One region of the Leisingera sp. MMG026 genome, then DNA from elsewhere that is predicted to be linked to it. Evidence: riboswitches for the same ligand, from Rfam matches in the RefSeq annotation. Region 1 holds a riboswitch; each other region holds the start of a gene.
The links. A riboswitch is a leader RNA that binds a small molecule or an ion and turns the genes downstream of it on or off. The one in region 1 is predicted to bind cobalamin.
Positions count from the first base shown of each region.

Region 2: another riboswitch for cobalamin. It lies ahead of L1069_RS13605 (aromatic ring-hydroxylating dioxygenase subunit alpha); the one in region 1 lies ahead of L1069_RS15470 (ABC transporter substrate-binding protein).
Region 3: another riboswitch for cobalamin. It lies ahead of L1069_RS12520 (DUF4198 domain-containing protein); the one in region 1 lies ahead of L1069_RS15470 (ABC transporter substrate-binding protein).
Region 4: another riboswitch for cobalamin. It lies ahead of L1069_RS13350 (DUF1636 domain-containing protein); the one in region 1 lies ahead of L1069_RS15470 (ABC transporter substrate-binding protein).

Region 1 covers NZ_JAKFZM010000027.1:58,164-61,706, forward strand. Annotated here, with positions in the region: gene L1069_RS15465 (iron chelate uptake ABC transporter family permease subunit) at 1-965, opposite strand, end outside; gene L1069_RS15470 (ABC transporter substrate-binding protein) at 962-1,972, opposite strand; cobalamin riboswitch at 2,114-2,307, opposite strand; gene L1069_RS15475 (DeoR/GlpR family DNA-binding transcription regulator) at 2,511-3,290, opposite strand; gene L1069_RS15480 (ABC transporter substrate-binding protein) at 3,474-3,543, shown strand, end outside.
Region 2 covers NZ_JAKFZM010000022.1:40,323-43,865, reverse strand. Annotated here, with positions in the region: gene L1069_RS13620 (DUF1523 family protein) at 1-143, shown strand, start outside; gene L1069_RS13615 (TetR/AcrR family transcriptional regulator) at 217-768, opposite strand; gene L1069_RS13610 (dihydrofolate reductase family protein) at 772-1,308, opposite strand; cobalamin riboswitch at 1,581-1,783, shown strand; gene L1069_RS13605 (aromatic ring-hydroxylating dioxygenase subunit alpha) at 1,888-3,123, shown strand; gene L1069_RS13600 (hybrid-cluster NAD(P)-dependent oxidoreductase) at 3,128-3,543, shown strand, end outside.
Region 3 covers NZ_JAKFZM010000019.1:94,225-97,767, forward strand. Annotated here, with positions in the region: gene L1069_RS12510 (cobalt ABC transporter permease) at 1-271, opposite strand, end outside; gene cbiM (cobalt transporter CbiM) at 268-885, opposite strand; gene L1069_RS12520 (DUF4198 domain-containing protein) at 896-1,681, opposite strand; cobalamin riboswitch at 1,822-2,037, opposite strand; partial or broken gene L1069_RS12525 (IS3 family transposase) at 2,156-3,325, shown strand.
Region 4 covers NZ_JAKFZM010000021.1:68,557-72,099, forward strand. Annotated here, with positions in the region: gene glpD (glycerol-3-phosphate dehydrogenase) at 1-1,160, shown strand, start outside; gene cobO (cob(I)yrinic acid a,c-diamide adenosyltransferase) at 1,266-1,901, opposite strand; cobalamin riboswitch at 1,952-2,155, shown strand; gene L1069_RS13350 (DUF1636 domain-containing protein) at 2,251-2,661, shown strand; gene cobW (cobalamin biosynthesis protein CobW) at 2,664-3,543, shown strand, end outside.

The DNA.
Region 1 (3,543 bases):
ACCTGGCCCGGAATGATGATGCGCGACACTATGTCGGCGCCAATCAGGAACACCGCGCCGGTCAGCGCCGCTGTCGGCATCAGCCTGCGGTGGCCGGGGCCAACCAGGAAGCGTGCCGCATGGGGAATGACCAGGCCGACAAAGCCGATGGAGCCAACGATGGACACCATCACCGCTGTGGTCAGCGCGGTGGCAAAGATCAGGATAACTTGCACCCGCCGCACCGGAATACCCAGCGAGGCCGCTGAATCGGTGCCAAAGGTAAAGGCATCCAGCGCCCGCGCATGGAACCGGCAGACGACCCAGCCCGCCAGCGCCAGCGGCACTGCCAGCCACACATCCGGCCAGCGCACCCCGCCCATATTGCCCATCAGCCAGAACATGATGCCGCGGGCCTGATCGGCGTTGGCGGACTTTGCGATGATAAAAGCAGTCAGCGCGTTGAACAGCTGCGAGCCTGCGATGCCCGCCAGCACGATCTGCGCTGCCGCAGCGCGGCTGCCGCCTGCTCCGGCGGCCCGGGCCAGAACAGCAACAAAGCCAAAGGCCAGCAGCGCGCCGTTAAAAGCGCCAAAGGACAACGACAGCGCACCGCCGCCAAGCCCTGCAATGGTCACCGCAACCGCCCCGGTCGAGGCGCCGGCGGAAATGCCCAGGATATAGGGATCCGCCAGCGCATTGCGCAGCAGGGCCTGCAGCACCACGCCCGCCACCGCCAGCGCCGCCCCGCAGGCCCCCGCCACCAGCGCCCGCGGCAGCCGGTAACTCCAGACAATGCCTTGATCTATCGGATCAACCGGCAGCCCTGCCCCGGCCAGTTTATTGGCCAGAACAGACAGGACAAGGTCAGGCGCAAGCGCGGTTTCCCCGATCATTGCGCCTGCCAGAACCGCTGCAACCAGCACCGGCAAGGCCAGGCACGCGCCCTTGACGCCCTGCCATGTGATTGCAGCGGCTGCACTCACTGGCTGGTGCCGATCACGCTGAGTTCAGCAGCCAGATCCTCCAGCGCCGGAATGGCACGGATGGTGGCATCCATCGCCTGGGCGTCCATCACAACGATGCGGTTGTTTTTGACTGCATCCATCTGGCTCGCCACCGGATCATTGCGCAGGAAGTCCAGCTTTTTCTCGAAGTCATCCGCGGCAAAGCGGCGGCGGTCCATACGGGCAATCACAATCACCGTCGGATTGGCCTTGGCGATGGTCTCCCAGCCGACCGTCGGCCATTCCTCGTCGGTCTCAATAACATTGCGCAGCCCCAGCTGCTGCATCATGTAGCCCGGCGCGCCCTTCTCGCCTGCCACAAACGGATCGCTTTCCATTTCCGGCGAAGAGAACCAGAACACAGCGGAAGCATCTTCCAGTGCGACCTTCTGCGCCTTGGCAACAGCTGCCGCCTCGCGGGCCTTATATTCGGCGACCAGCTCGGCGCCCTTATCGGCTTCGCCAAAGATCGCCGCCAGTTCCTCGATCCCCTGGTACAAGCTGCCGGTGGTGAACATCTGCGTGCGGGTGCCGTCGCCGCCGGTCGTGTTGTCCTTGCCGACGCAATCGGCGGGCATCACATAGGTCGGGATGCCCAGATCATGAAACTGCTCGCGCTTGGCAACAACACCTTCGGGGCCGACGTGCCATTCGTACTGCGCCGCCACCAGGCCGGGGCGTTTGGCCACGACGCTTTCAAAGCTCGGATCGTTGTCGGCCAGGCGTTCCACCTTGGCATTCAGGTCTGCGTATTCGGGCAGCACGTCATTGAACCAGACCGAGGTGCCCAGCACCTTATCGCCCAGCCCCAGCGCGTAAAGCACTTCGGTCGCCGCCTGGCCAACCGTCACCGAAGACGCTGCCGGCGCCTTGAATGTGACCGACTGGCCGCAGTTTTCAATGGTCAGCGGAAAGGTTTCGCTGGCCGCCGCAGCCTGTGCGGCAGCGATGAAGGAAAGGCCGATCAGGCCGGAACGCAAAAACATGATATTCGATCTCCATGTGTCAATGACCGGAGAACGGGTGAAAGGGCATTGACCGGTAAGGCTGAGGGTCTGCCCCCCGCTTGCGGCACCGGAAAACGGCGGCGCATCTTACCGGCAACCTCCCCGGACAACCCCGCCCGGTGTCTTTCGGTTTTCACCGGCAGGTCTCCTGACTGGCGGGTCAATGACTGTGCCGTCTTCCCGGACCGTTTTGGCCCAGTGACGTCATGGCACAGCTCTCGCCGCCTACAGTTGCGGGGGCAGTTCCGTTTGGCGCCGGCAGGCACCGCGGATTCCCTCTTAGCCCTTTCGGGACCGGTAAAGCGCGGGTAGCCCATCCCTTTCGCTGCGGCAAGAAAAAGTTACTTTGCAGCAGAAATTCTGCGAACCGGGCACAGCAGGCAGCCTATGGACGACGGTTTCCCAAGCCACGGCCAGATGGAAAATTCCAGCACAAGCTGCTCCAGGGATGGGACACCCATCGGCCGCAGCCGCAAAAGCGTGGCTGCAAACTGTCCTGAACCATATCGCAGCTCCGTTACTCGACCACGATCAGATCGGTATCCATCGCCTTGAGCATGTCCTTGACGGCCTGCGGCGGCTGCGCGTCCGTATAGAAGACTTCGAATTTGGTATCCTTGCCGACCGACACCGGCGCGCGCTTGTTGAACTTGTCATGATCGGCCACAACAATCCGGACCTGCGCATTGGCCGCCGCGACACGGGCCAGATTTGCCTCTTCGAGATCATGCAGCATGAAGCCCTGTTCGGCATTGATCGCCCCGGCCGAAAAAATGGCAAACTGCACGTTCAGCCGCCGCACCAGATCCAGCGCCTCGGCCCCGAAGGCACCGCCGTCATGCGGGCGCAGCTCGCCGCCCGCCAGAAACACCCGGTTGTTATTGCGCGAGGCAAGCGCATGGGCCACCAGCACGGAATTGGTCACCACAAAGAGGTTTGACCGCTGCCGCAGCTCCTGCGCCACATAAGCGGTGGTGGAACCGACGTCCAAAAAGACCGAATCCCCGTCGCTGATGGTCTTGGCCACCTCGATGGCCAGACGCTGCTTTTCTGAGGCGTGGGTATCCATCCGGTTTTGCAGCGGCAGCTCGTTCACATCTTCAATCAGATGCACCCCGCCGTGCACCTTGCGGACCGCTTGGGCATCCTCCAGCGTGCGGATGTTTCGCCGGATGGTTTCATTCGACACGCCCAGCCTGCCGGCCAGATAGCTGACCCGGCAGGACCCCCCCGCCTGCTGCAGCGCCCGCAGGATTTCCTCTTCACGCTGGTTGGTGGTCTTGCGGCTTTTGGTCATTGGGCCTCCTGTTGCGTTGCTACGTCAGAAAGCCACAAAAAACAACACATGAGCCGTTGATGCGGCGCTGACAGCCTCAAAACGCCTAATTTTTGAGGTTAATGTGGCTTATTGTGGTTTTTTATTGACTGACAGACACAACCGCCGCACCATCATAGCAGGCGACGCCAAGAATCGCACAAAATGCCACATATCAGGGAAGTCCTTATGCTGAGAAACTTCAACGCTTTGGGAGCCGTGGCGCTGACAGCCG
Region 2 (3,543 bases), on a different contig from region 1:
ATGTGCGCTGGCGCCGCTTCCGCCGGGCGCGGATCGATCCGATGGTCGAGAATGTCGAAGACAGCCTGTATGCCGCCGGCGATGCGCTTGCCGAGCGCAGGGGGCGGTTCCGGCGCTGGCTGGACAGCTGGAAGTCGAAGTGACGAGAGGGGCCGCGGACCGGGCGGCTCTGAAACATGCAAACGGATGCGCGGGCCTGAACGGGCCCGCTTTTTTTTACTCGATACGGTCGAGGACCCAGTCCAGCGCCGGGGTGAAATCGCCAGCCGAAAGCGCCCCGCGTGGTGCCGCGGCGGCAGCAAAGGCGAAACCGTGTGTGTAATCCACCAGCAGGCAGAGAATGGTGCGGGCCTCTGCGCCAGATAGGTCTGCGGCGGTGATTTCCGCCTCGATCAGCCGGGTCAGCCCGGTCAGGGAGGGGCCGATCTGGGCCGGGTTTTCCAGGATGCACTTTGCAAGCTCCGGATGCTTGGTCACCTGGGCGCAATAGCGGGTCATCAGATCGCGCAGCCGCAGTTTGGGCGTTGCCGCTTCTGACGGGGTGTCTGAACCTGCAAACGCAATGGCGACGAGGGATGCAATCATCTCGTCCTTGGTTCCGGCGTGATGGGCAACGGCCATCGGGGTGACGCCAAGCGCCTTTGCCAGTGCTTTGAATGTGAGGGCCTTGCTGCCGCCCTCATCGAGCAGCTGCAGGGCCGTTTTCAGCACATCATCCTTGCTGAGGGTCCGGCTGCCCCTGGGCGGGCGGCCCATGCGCGGGGGCATTGGTCAGGCTACCCGGAACGTGGTCTGGACCATGCCGGTGGGCAGGATGCGGGAGCTTGCCGCCTGGAGGTCGATGTCCCGGTCCAGGCTGCCGAACAGCGGAATGCCGCTGCCGATCAGAATCGGGACCGTTGTGATGGTCAGATCGGCGATAAGCCCCTGGCGCAGGAAGGACTGCACCATCCGTCCGCCGTCGATATAGGCGCGGGTCCAGCCCTCTTCTTGCAGCTCCTGCATAAGGTCTGCGGGCGCGGCGGTGCTGAGGCGCACCTTGTCCTTCAGCTCCTCGGGAATGTCCTGTTCGGTCAGGCTGCTGCTGAGGACCACAACAGGTTTGCTGTAGGGCCATTGGCCGAACCCGAGCAGGGTGCGGAACGATCCGGTTCCCATGACCAGCCCGTCGACGCTGTCCATGAAGGCGGCAAAGCCGCCATCGTCATCTTCGGCAACAGGCTGTTTGTGCAGCCAATCCAGAGAATGGTCCTGGCGGGCCACAAAGCCGTCGAGGCTGGTGGCGATGAAGACGTGGCCGGTGGTCATCGGGTTCTCCTGTGCATGCGTTTAATTATACAGCATATAATTAAGCGCATGCCGCGTTCCAAGGGGCTGGCGCAAGATTCACTGCGTGCGAATCGATTCGGTGGGATCAGCCGCGGGTAACCGCATGAAAGATAAGCGCTTGCCGCAAACGGGCTGGCGGATGCCGGTTTGAGTTTCTGGACATCCCTGTCCCGCCCGGCGCGGCAAACCTGCATGTCTTATTCCGGTTTCGCCGGGTCGGTTTTGTTTCCGATGGCGGGAAATTTTTCGGGCAATACCGCAGATAGCAAGGTGCCGTCCTTCGGGGCGGAGAATTGGGAAGCTGGTGAAACTCCGGCACTGCCCCCGCAACGGTGACCCCGGGCAAGGCATGGCAAACAACCACTGAAGCCAATGGCTTCGGGAAGGTGCCAGGCCCCGCCGCCAAAGCGGCCCCGGGACAGTCCGGAAACCAGCCTTGCCATGAAAACGTCAACCGCGGACGGCGGCGGGGCGGTTGCGGCGCGTGTCCGCAATCCCTTTGCCTATGCCTGCACCCAAGCCAACACGCCGCGGGGATGCGGCAGAGGAGAGAAGCAGATGCTTCACGACAGCGAAATTCTGGCCAAGCTGATGGCGCGGCAGAAAAACTATTCTCTGGAACAGGCGTTCTACACCGATCCGGGTGTTTTGGATCTGGACATGCGGCAGATCTTCTACCGCGAGTGGCTGTTTGCCATTCCCGCCTGCGAAGTGCCGAAACCGGGCAATTATGTGACCCATCAGGTGGGGGCCTATAACGTCATTATCGTGCGCGGCACTGATGGCGAAGTGCGTGCTTTCCACAACGCCTGCCGCCACCGCGGTTCGGTTGTGTGCAAGGCGAAAAAGGGCAATTCGCCCAAGCTGGTCTGCCCTTACCACCAGTGGACCTACGAGCTGGACGGCAAACTGCTGTGGGCGCGTGACATGGGGCCGGATTTCGATGCCTCGAAACACGGGCTGAAGCCGGTGCATTGCCGCGACCTGGCCGGGCTGATCTACATCTGCCTGGCGGATGAGGCGCCGGACTTCGACGCCTTCGCCGACGTCGCCCGCCCCTACCTGGAGCCGCATGATCTGGGCAATGCCAAGGTGGCCTTTGAAAGCTCGATCATCGAGAACGGCAACTGGAAGCTGGTCTGGGAGAACAACCGCGAGTGCTACCACTGCGGCGGCAACCACCCGTCGCTGTGCCGGACCTTCCCCGAGGACCCTTCGGTCACTGGCGTAGAGGGCGGCGAGACCCCGCCGCATCTGCAAAAGCACTTTGACCGGATTGAAGCGGCAGGTTGCCCGGCGCAGTTCCGCATGGATGCGCGCGGCCAGCACCGGCTGGCGCGGATGCCGCTGAATGAGGGCGCGGAAAGCTACACCATGGACGGCAAGGCGGCAGTGGCCAAGCCGCTGGGCCGGGTGCCCTTTGCTGATGCCGGCACGCTGCTGAAGTTCCACTATCCGACCACCTGGAACCACTTCCTGCCGGATCACTCCCTCGTGTTCCGGGTCACTCCGATCAGCCCGACCGAAACCGAAGTCACTACCAAATGGCTGGTGCACAAGGATGCGGTCGAGGGCCAGGATTACGACATCAAGCGCCTGACCGAGGTCTGGATGGCGACCAATGACGAGGATCGCATTGTGGTCGAAGACAACCAGCAAGGCATCAACTCCCCCGCCTATGAACCCGGTCCCTATTCCGAGGTGCAGGAAAGCGGCGTCATCCAGTTCTCCAACTGGTATGCTGAACACCTGACCCGCGCGCTGACCGGCCGCCATCTGATTGCGGCGGAGTAAGATTATGGGATTGCAGGCCAATTTTGAGACATTGGACGAAACCCTGGCGTGGAAGGACGACGAGATGCTGGAATGCGTCTCGGTTGTTCCGGAAGCGCCGAACACCGCCACCTTCAGCTTCCGCGCGCCGTCGGGCGCGTGGTTCAAGTACCAGCCGGGCCAGTTCCTGACGCTGGAGCTGCCGGTGCCGGAAGGGACAGTCTGGCGCACCTACACCATCAGCTCGTCGCCCTCGCGGCCCTTGTCGATCTCGGTAACGGTCAAGGCCCAGGGCGACAGCATCGGCACCCGCTGGATGCTGGACCATCTGCGCCCCGGCAGGATCCTGCGCGCCTCCGGCCCGGCAGGGGTGTTCACCCTGCCAAAGCGCCCGAATGGCAAGTTTCTGTTCATCTCCGCAGGCTCGGGCATCACACCCAG
Region 3 (3,543 bases), on a different contig from region 1:
GGCCAGCACCCAGATCGCCGCGGAAGATATGTGTCACAGGCTCCGACGGGGTGAACAGGAAAAAGCCGTCACCGTCGGTTCTGGACTCTCCCAGCTTGCTGCCGGCCGCGTCAAAGATCTCAATCAGCAGGTCCGCGGCCATGTCACCGTTGGAAAAGCCCACTTCGCCTTCAATGTCGGAACCGGACGGAAAGACAGCTGAGATAACATTGTGTGCCATCACCGGGAGCGGCGCCAGCAGTGCAAGGATCAGAATGCAGGAGCGGATCATGCAAGGCTTCCTTTTGTGTCGAAAAACAGCTCGGGCTTCACACGCCGCGCCAGGAAAATGGCAGCACCGGACAAAAGCGCTTCGATGATCACCACCGGGATATGGGAAAAGAACACCAGTTTCGCTGCCAGGACAAACTCATCGCCGGACAACATCAGCGAGACTGCAACAGCAAGTGTTGTGGCAGCAATGGCCGCGCCGCCGCCGATACCGCCCCAGATGGCGCCCTGCAGAGGCGAGCCGCGGGCCACCAGCGGTCGGAAAATCAGCCCGACCAGAACTGCAGGCAGGGCGATGTTCACGGCGTTCACGCCCAGCACGGTCAGCCCGCCAAAGCCAAAGAACACCGCCTGCAGCAAGAGGCCGACAAACAGGGCCGGAAAGGCCGCCCAGCCCAGAACCAGCCCCGCAAGCCCGTTCAGGATCAGGTGAACCGAACTCGGCCCGATCGGGACATGGATCAGGGAGGCCACAAAGAAACTGGCCGAAAGAACCCCCGCCGCCGGAATACGTTCCAGCGGCAGGCTCCGCAGCCCCATGGCGATACCGCCGACGGCGGCAACCGCGCCGCCGATCACAACCGGATTCGACAATGCGCCGTCTACGATATGCATGGTGCTATTCTCACTTCAGCTCTTCAGCGTGGATCCACAACACAGCGTCCTGGCTGAGTTCCTTGCCGTCATGCTCAGTCGCCGGGCCGGAGCCGAGAGCAGCAAAGCCCCAGTGGCCCGCTTTCGGAATGCCAAAGGAAAAGACGCCATTCTGGTCTGCAATCGCAACGATGGCGCCGCCGGACATCGGCTGAACCGTCGGGTTGGTTGTGGAAAAGGCCGCAAGGTCAGGCTCTGATGCCATGAATTCAACCTCGATTTCGGCACCAGGAACCGGCTTGCCATCCGCCAGCACCTGACCTGAGAAGGTAGAGCCGACAATGACGTTATAGGGCTTGTTCAACGGCAGGATCTCGGTTTCCAGGCCCACCGGCTGATCCCAATCGGTGGGCAGGGTGTTGCGGTTCAGCACGACTTTGGAAATCTGCTGAATATAGATGTCTTCGCTTTCCTCATAATAGGGCGCGGGCACAGTCACCACCACATAGTCGCCCGAGCGCTTGACCGGAACCGACGCCCTGTAGGCGGCGGCTTCGTTCTCCGCGCCCTTGAATGTGGCCGGTTCCAAGCGGTCCGAAAGATCAACCTTTTCGCCCTTGTGAACCATAAAAAATTCTTCAGGTTTGCCCATGTCCATCACATGGCCGTTTTCCAGCGGGTGCCAGAACACCAGCCCCATCGGCACATCGCCGGGCTTCCCGATCAGCACGTTTTCAGTGTAGTTCAGCTGGAAATGCGCCGATGCGGTGACCGGCAGGGATATGGCCAGAGCTGCAGCCAGATAATTCAGTTTCATTTCGTCCTCATTCGACGACACAGGCGCACCTGCAATCAGGAATGAACAACGGGGAGAGTGGCACGGAGAAGCCTGAACGGCAGCCGCGCCAGACGCGCACCCCGGCGTCCGGTGGAAAAGGGCAGACACTCCGCTAGCGAAGTCTTTGCCCTGTGTCCGGCAGGTCTCCTGACTCGCGGGTCTTGGTTCGGCTGGCCTTCCCGGGAAAGATCCCAGTGGCATGTTCAGCGTCACTCACCGCTCACAGTTGCGGGGGCAGTCACGGATTTGGTCCCTAATGGGTACGCCGCACCGTGTTCCCTATTTCTTCCGCTGCGCATTGAAACACTCGCGGAACCGGTCACACTTGCTGAATGGCAAAACCATTTTACTGAGTCAAGCTTCCCGTCTTCTGTTCAATTGCCGAATGAGTGGACCTGTCGCGGTTTGATGCCGCCCCTTTGATAGCATTTACTGCACCAAAGGAGACGAAGTATGGGCACGAAACGGACGGACGAATTCCGAGCTGATGCGGTGCTCATAGCGCTGACCAGCGCACTTACACGCAAGCAGGTTGCTGATGATCTTGATGTTGGCCTGTCAACGTTTGACAAATGGATCACGGCACACCGAGACACCGGTGTAGTGTCGAAGGAGGATTTGAGCCTTGCCAAAGAGAATGATCGGCTTCGGCGCGAGAACCGCATTCATAAGGAGGAAAGGGAAATCTTAAAAAAGGCCACGGTGTTCTTCGCGAGCCAAAAGCCGTGAGGTTTAAGTTCATTGAAGAACACCGAAATCAGTTTCCAACAGCACGCTTGTGTAAGGTAATGGACGTGAGTGCGCGTGGTTTGCGTGCATTCCGCAGCCGCCCTGCCAGTCGCAGGCAGAGATCTGATCTGGTGACATTGGCCCACATCAAGGAGCAATCGCGTGTCAGCCTGGGCAGCTATGGTCGGCCACGCATGACTGAAGAGCTGAAGGAGATCGGCCTGAATGTTGGGCATCGGCGTGTGGGCAGATTGATGCGACAGAACGGCATATCCATTGTTAGGACCCGCAAACACAAGGCCACGACGGATAGCGACCACAAGTTCAACATCGCACCCAATCTGCTGGATCGGAACTTCATTGCCGACCAACCAAACCAAAAAGTGGGCTGGCGATATCAGTTACGTCTGGACCCGTGAGGGTTGGCTATACCTCGCTGTCATCCTGGACCTGCATTCTCGGCGGGTCATCGGTTGGGCCATCAGCAATCGGATGAAGCGGGACTTGGCGATCCGGGCGCTGAACATGGCTATAGCCTTCAGATCACCGCCTATGGGCTGCATTCATCATACGGATCGTGGATCGCAATACTGTGCTCATGACTATCAGAAAATCCTGCGACAACACGGGTTCAGCGTGTCCCCCTCTCATGCATGTAAACATGCACTGCCGGGGCAGTGGATGAGCGGCAAAGGAAATTGCTATGACAATGCGGCCGTCGAGACCTTCTTCAAGACGATCAAGGCAGAGCTGATCTGGCGAAGGTCATGGCCAACGCGACGGACAGCGGAGATGGCGATCTTTAACTACATAAACGGCCTCTACAATCCGCGCCGACGGCACTCTGCCTTAGGCTGGAAAAGCCCAGTCGCGTTCGAACGGAAAGTGGCTTAAACGAGCACCTGGGGCGGCACGAAACCGCGACAGGTCCAGAGTCACTGCGCGCATTGGTGGAGCGGATCGTGCTGACGCCTGCGTCGGCGGGCGCTGGCCTGGATCTGACGCTGGAGGGGGATCTGGCCGGTCTCTTGCGGCTTGCGGCGGGTGCGGAAGGCGCGGACACGAAGAAGGCTTCGGACAGTAGATCCGAAGCCTTTGATATGTCTGAGGAA
Region 4 (3,543 bases), on a different contig from region 1:
GCATCCTGCCCGGCACCGCGAAACTGGACCTGTCGCACGATCCCGCAGGCAGGCCGCTGAAGGACAAGTTTCAGACCGCGTTCGAATACTCCGACTGCTGGATCGAAGACGCCCGCCTGGTGGTACTGAACGCCCGCGATGCGCAGGCCCGCGGTGCCGAAATCCTGACCCGGACCGAGGTAGTTTCAGCCGAACGCCTTGCAGACCATTGGGTGATCCGCACCAAGGATCACGCCAGCGGCGCCGAGCAGCAGCACCGTGCAAAAATGCTGGTCAACGCCGGCGGGCCGTGGGTGGCCGACGTGCTGCACCAGAAACTGGGCCAGAACAGCCGCGAAAACGTCCGCCTGGTGCGCGGCAGCCATATCGTGGTGCCGAAATTGTTCGACCATGGCTGCTGCTACTTTTTCCAGGGCACCGACGGGCGGATCATCTTTGCGATTCCATACGAGACGGATTTCACCCTGATCGGCACAACGGACGCCGACCATCCCGATCCGGAAACCAAACCGCACTGCACCGAGGCCGAGCAGGACTATCTGGTTGATTTCGCATCGCAATACTTCGAACAGCCGCTCAGCCGCGAAGACATCGTCTGGACCTATTCCGGCGTGCGCCCGCTCTATGACGACGGCGCCAGCTCGGCCACTGCGGCCACCCGCGAATATGTGCTGACGCTGGACCGCGCGCAGGCGCCGCTGCTGAATGTCTTTGGCGGCAAGATCACCACCTACCGCAAGCTGGCCGAGGCCGCGCTGGCGAAAATCGGCGATGTGTTCCCGCAAGTGCCGTCTGACTGGACCGCAGGCGTGGCCCTGCCCGGTGGTGATTTTGCAGTGGCGGATGTTGAGACGCTGAAAACGAAACTGGCGGCAGACTATCCGTTCCTGACGCCCTATTGGACCGCCCGGATGATCCGCGCTTACGGCACCGAAGCCTGGGACGTGCTCGGGGACGCCAAATCCGCCGGTGATCTGGGGCGGGATTTTGGCGCAACCATCACCGCGCAGGAACTCGACTGGGCGATAGCCCGCGAATGGGTGCGGTCAGGCGACGACTACCTGTGGCGGCGCACCAAGCTGGGCCTGCGGCTGGACAAGGCGCAGCGCGCGGCAGTGGATGCCTATATCAGCAAGAAAGCCGCCAGGCTGGCGGCTTAGAGCTAAGGGACGGGCCAACCCGAAGGGAGGCGCAATCGCGCCGCCCCGTGGGGGCGGGTTGGCGCGGCCCGGCCTATCGGCCGGGCGGGACATTCTGAAAGCGTCTTAAAACTCCACGCCCTTCTGCGCCTTCACACCGGCGCGGAACGGGTGTTTGACCTGCCCCATCTCGGTCACCAGATCGGCAATCTCGATCAGCTCTTCCTTGGCGTTGCGCCCGGTCAGCACCACATGAGTCATCGGCGGCTTCTGCTCCACCAGGAACTCCAGCACTTCTTCGAGGTCCAGATAGTCATAGCGCAGCGCAATGTTGATCTCGTCCAGCAGCACCATGGTGTTGCGCTCATCCAGAATCATCTCCTTGGCCTTTTCCCAGCCCTTCTGCGCGGCGGCAATGTCGCGGGCCTTGTCCTGGGTCTCCCAGGTAAAGCCTTCGCCCATTGCGTAGAACTGGCACCGATCGCTGAAATTCTCCTCGATCAATGTCCGCTCGCCGGTCTGCCAGGCGCCCTTAATGAACTGCACCACAGCGGACGGCATCCCATGCGCGATGCAGCGCATGATCATCCCGAACCCCGACGAAGATTTGCCCTTGCCCGGCCCGGTGTGGACGATAATCAGGCCCTTTTCGCCCTCCTTGGTCTTCATCATCCGGTCGCGCGCGGCCTTTTTCTTGGCCATCTTGGACGTATGACGGGCGGCTTCTTCTTCTGAGATGCCGGTTTCAGACTTTTCGCTCATTGGGGCTCTCCAGCTGTTTGACCCATGTCTTGACAAAGAAGGGCACGATAGCGCAAGGGGGTTCAGCTGGTTCCTGTGAAAACAGGCGAAGAGGGAATGTGAAGGCTTTCGGGCCGAAGCACAGCCGCCCCCGCGACCGTGACCGGATGAGGCCGCCATGCCACTGGGTGATCCCCGGGAAGGCAGGATGGCCGGCAAGGCGCACGCCTTGGCATCCGCAAGCCGGGAGACCTGCCAGCGAAGGAGAGATCAACGGGCAGACGGGGTGTTCTGCGACCGGGTAAGGGGCTCGCACGACTGGCCCCTTTTCGGCCATCCCGCACGCCCTGCCGCGACAGGAGACGCGCCAATGGCTGACGACATGGCAGGCCAATCTGCCAGCACCCCGGGACCGGTCACCCTGACCGTTTGCCTCACCTGCCGCCGCGAGGGCGCCGACCCCGAGGCAGCACGCCCCGGCGCCATCCTGCATGCAGCCTTGGAAGAAGCCGGAATGCCCGAAGGCGTCCGTCTGCGTGGCGTCGAATGCCTGTCGTCGTGCAAGCGCGGCTGCGCTGTTGCGCTGATCGGCGGCGAAGAACGCTGGACTTATGTCTACGGCGACCTCGACCCGGACCAGCATGTCCCCGAAATTCTGGAAGGTGCTGCGGCTTATGCCGGCACCGCTGATGGCGTCGTGCCGTGGCGCCAGCGCCCGCAGACCTTCCGCAAACAATCCGTTGCCCGCATCCCGCCGGCCAAGTTCTTCTCCGAGGAGTAATCATGAGCGATCTCAACAAGATCCCCGTCACCGTCATCACCGGTTTTCTGGGCGCAGGCAAGACCACGCTGATCCGCCACCTGATGCAGAACCCGCAGGGTAAGCGCCTGGCCGTGGTGGTGAACGAATTCGGCACTGCCGGCGTGGACGGCGACATCCTGAAATCCTGCGCCGATGACAACTGCCCGGCGGAAAACATCATGGAGCTGGCCAACGGCTGCATCTGCTGCACCGTGGCCGATGACTTCATCCCCACCATCGAACAGCTGATGGCCCTGCCCGAAAAACCCGACCATATCGTGATTGAGACCTCCGGCCTAGCCCTGCCGAAACCGCTCTTGAAAGCGTTTGACTGGCCCGCCATCCGCTCCCGCATCACCGTCGACGGCGTAATTGCCCTGGCGGACGCCGAGGCGGTCGCCAAAGGCCAGTTCGCCCCCGATCTGGACGCCGTGCAGGCCCAGCGCGAGGCGGATGACAGCATCGACCACGAAACCCCGCTCAGCGAAGTCTTCGAGGATCAGATCTCCTGCGCTGACATCGTGCTGTTGTCCAAGGCCGATCTGGCCGGCGACGCAGGCGTCGAGAAGGCCCGTGCCGTGATCGAGGCCGAGGCACCCCGCAAGCTGCCGATCCTGCCGATGAGCGAAGGCGTCATCGATCCGCGCATCATCCTGGGTCTGGGTGCTGCTGCCGAAGACGATCTGGACGCCCGCCCCAGCCACCACGACGGCCACCACGACCACGAGCATGACGATTTTGAAAGCATCGTTGTCGAAATGGGCGAAGTCTCCGACCCCGAAGCGCTGCAGAATGCCATCGTGAAACTCGCCCGCGAGCGCAACATCCTGCGCGTCAAAGGCTATGTCGCGGTGGAAGGAA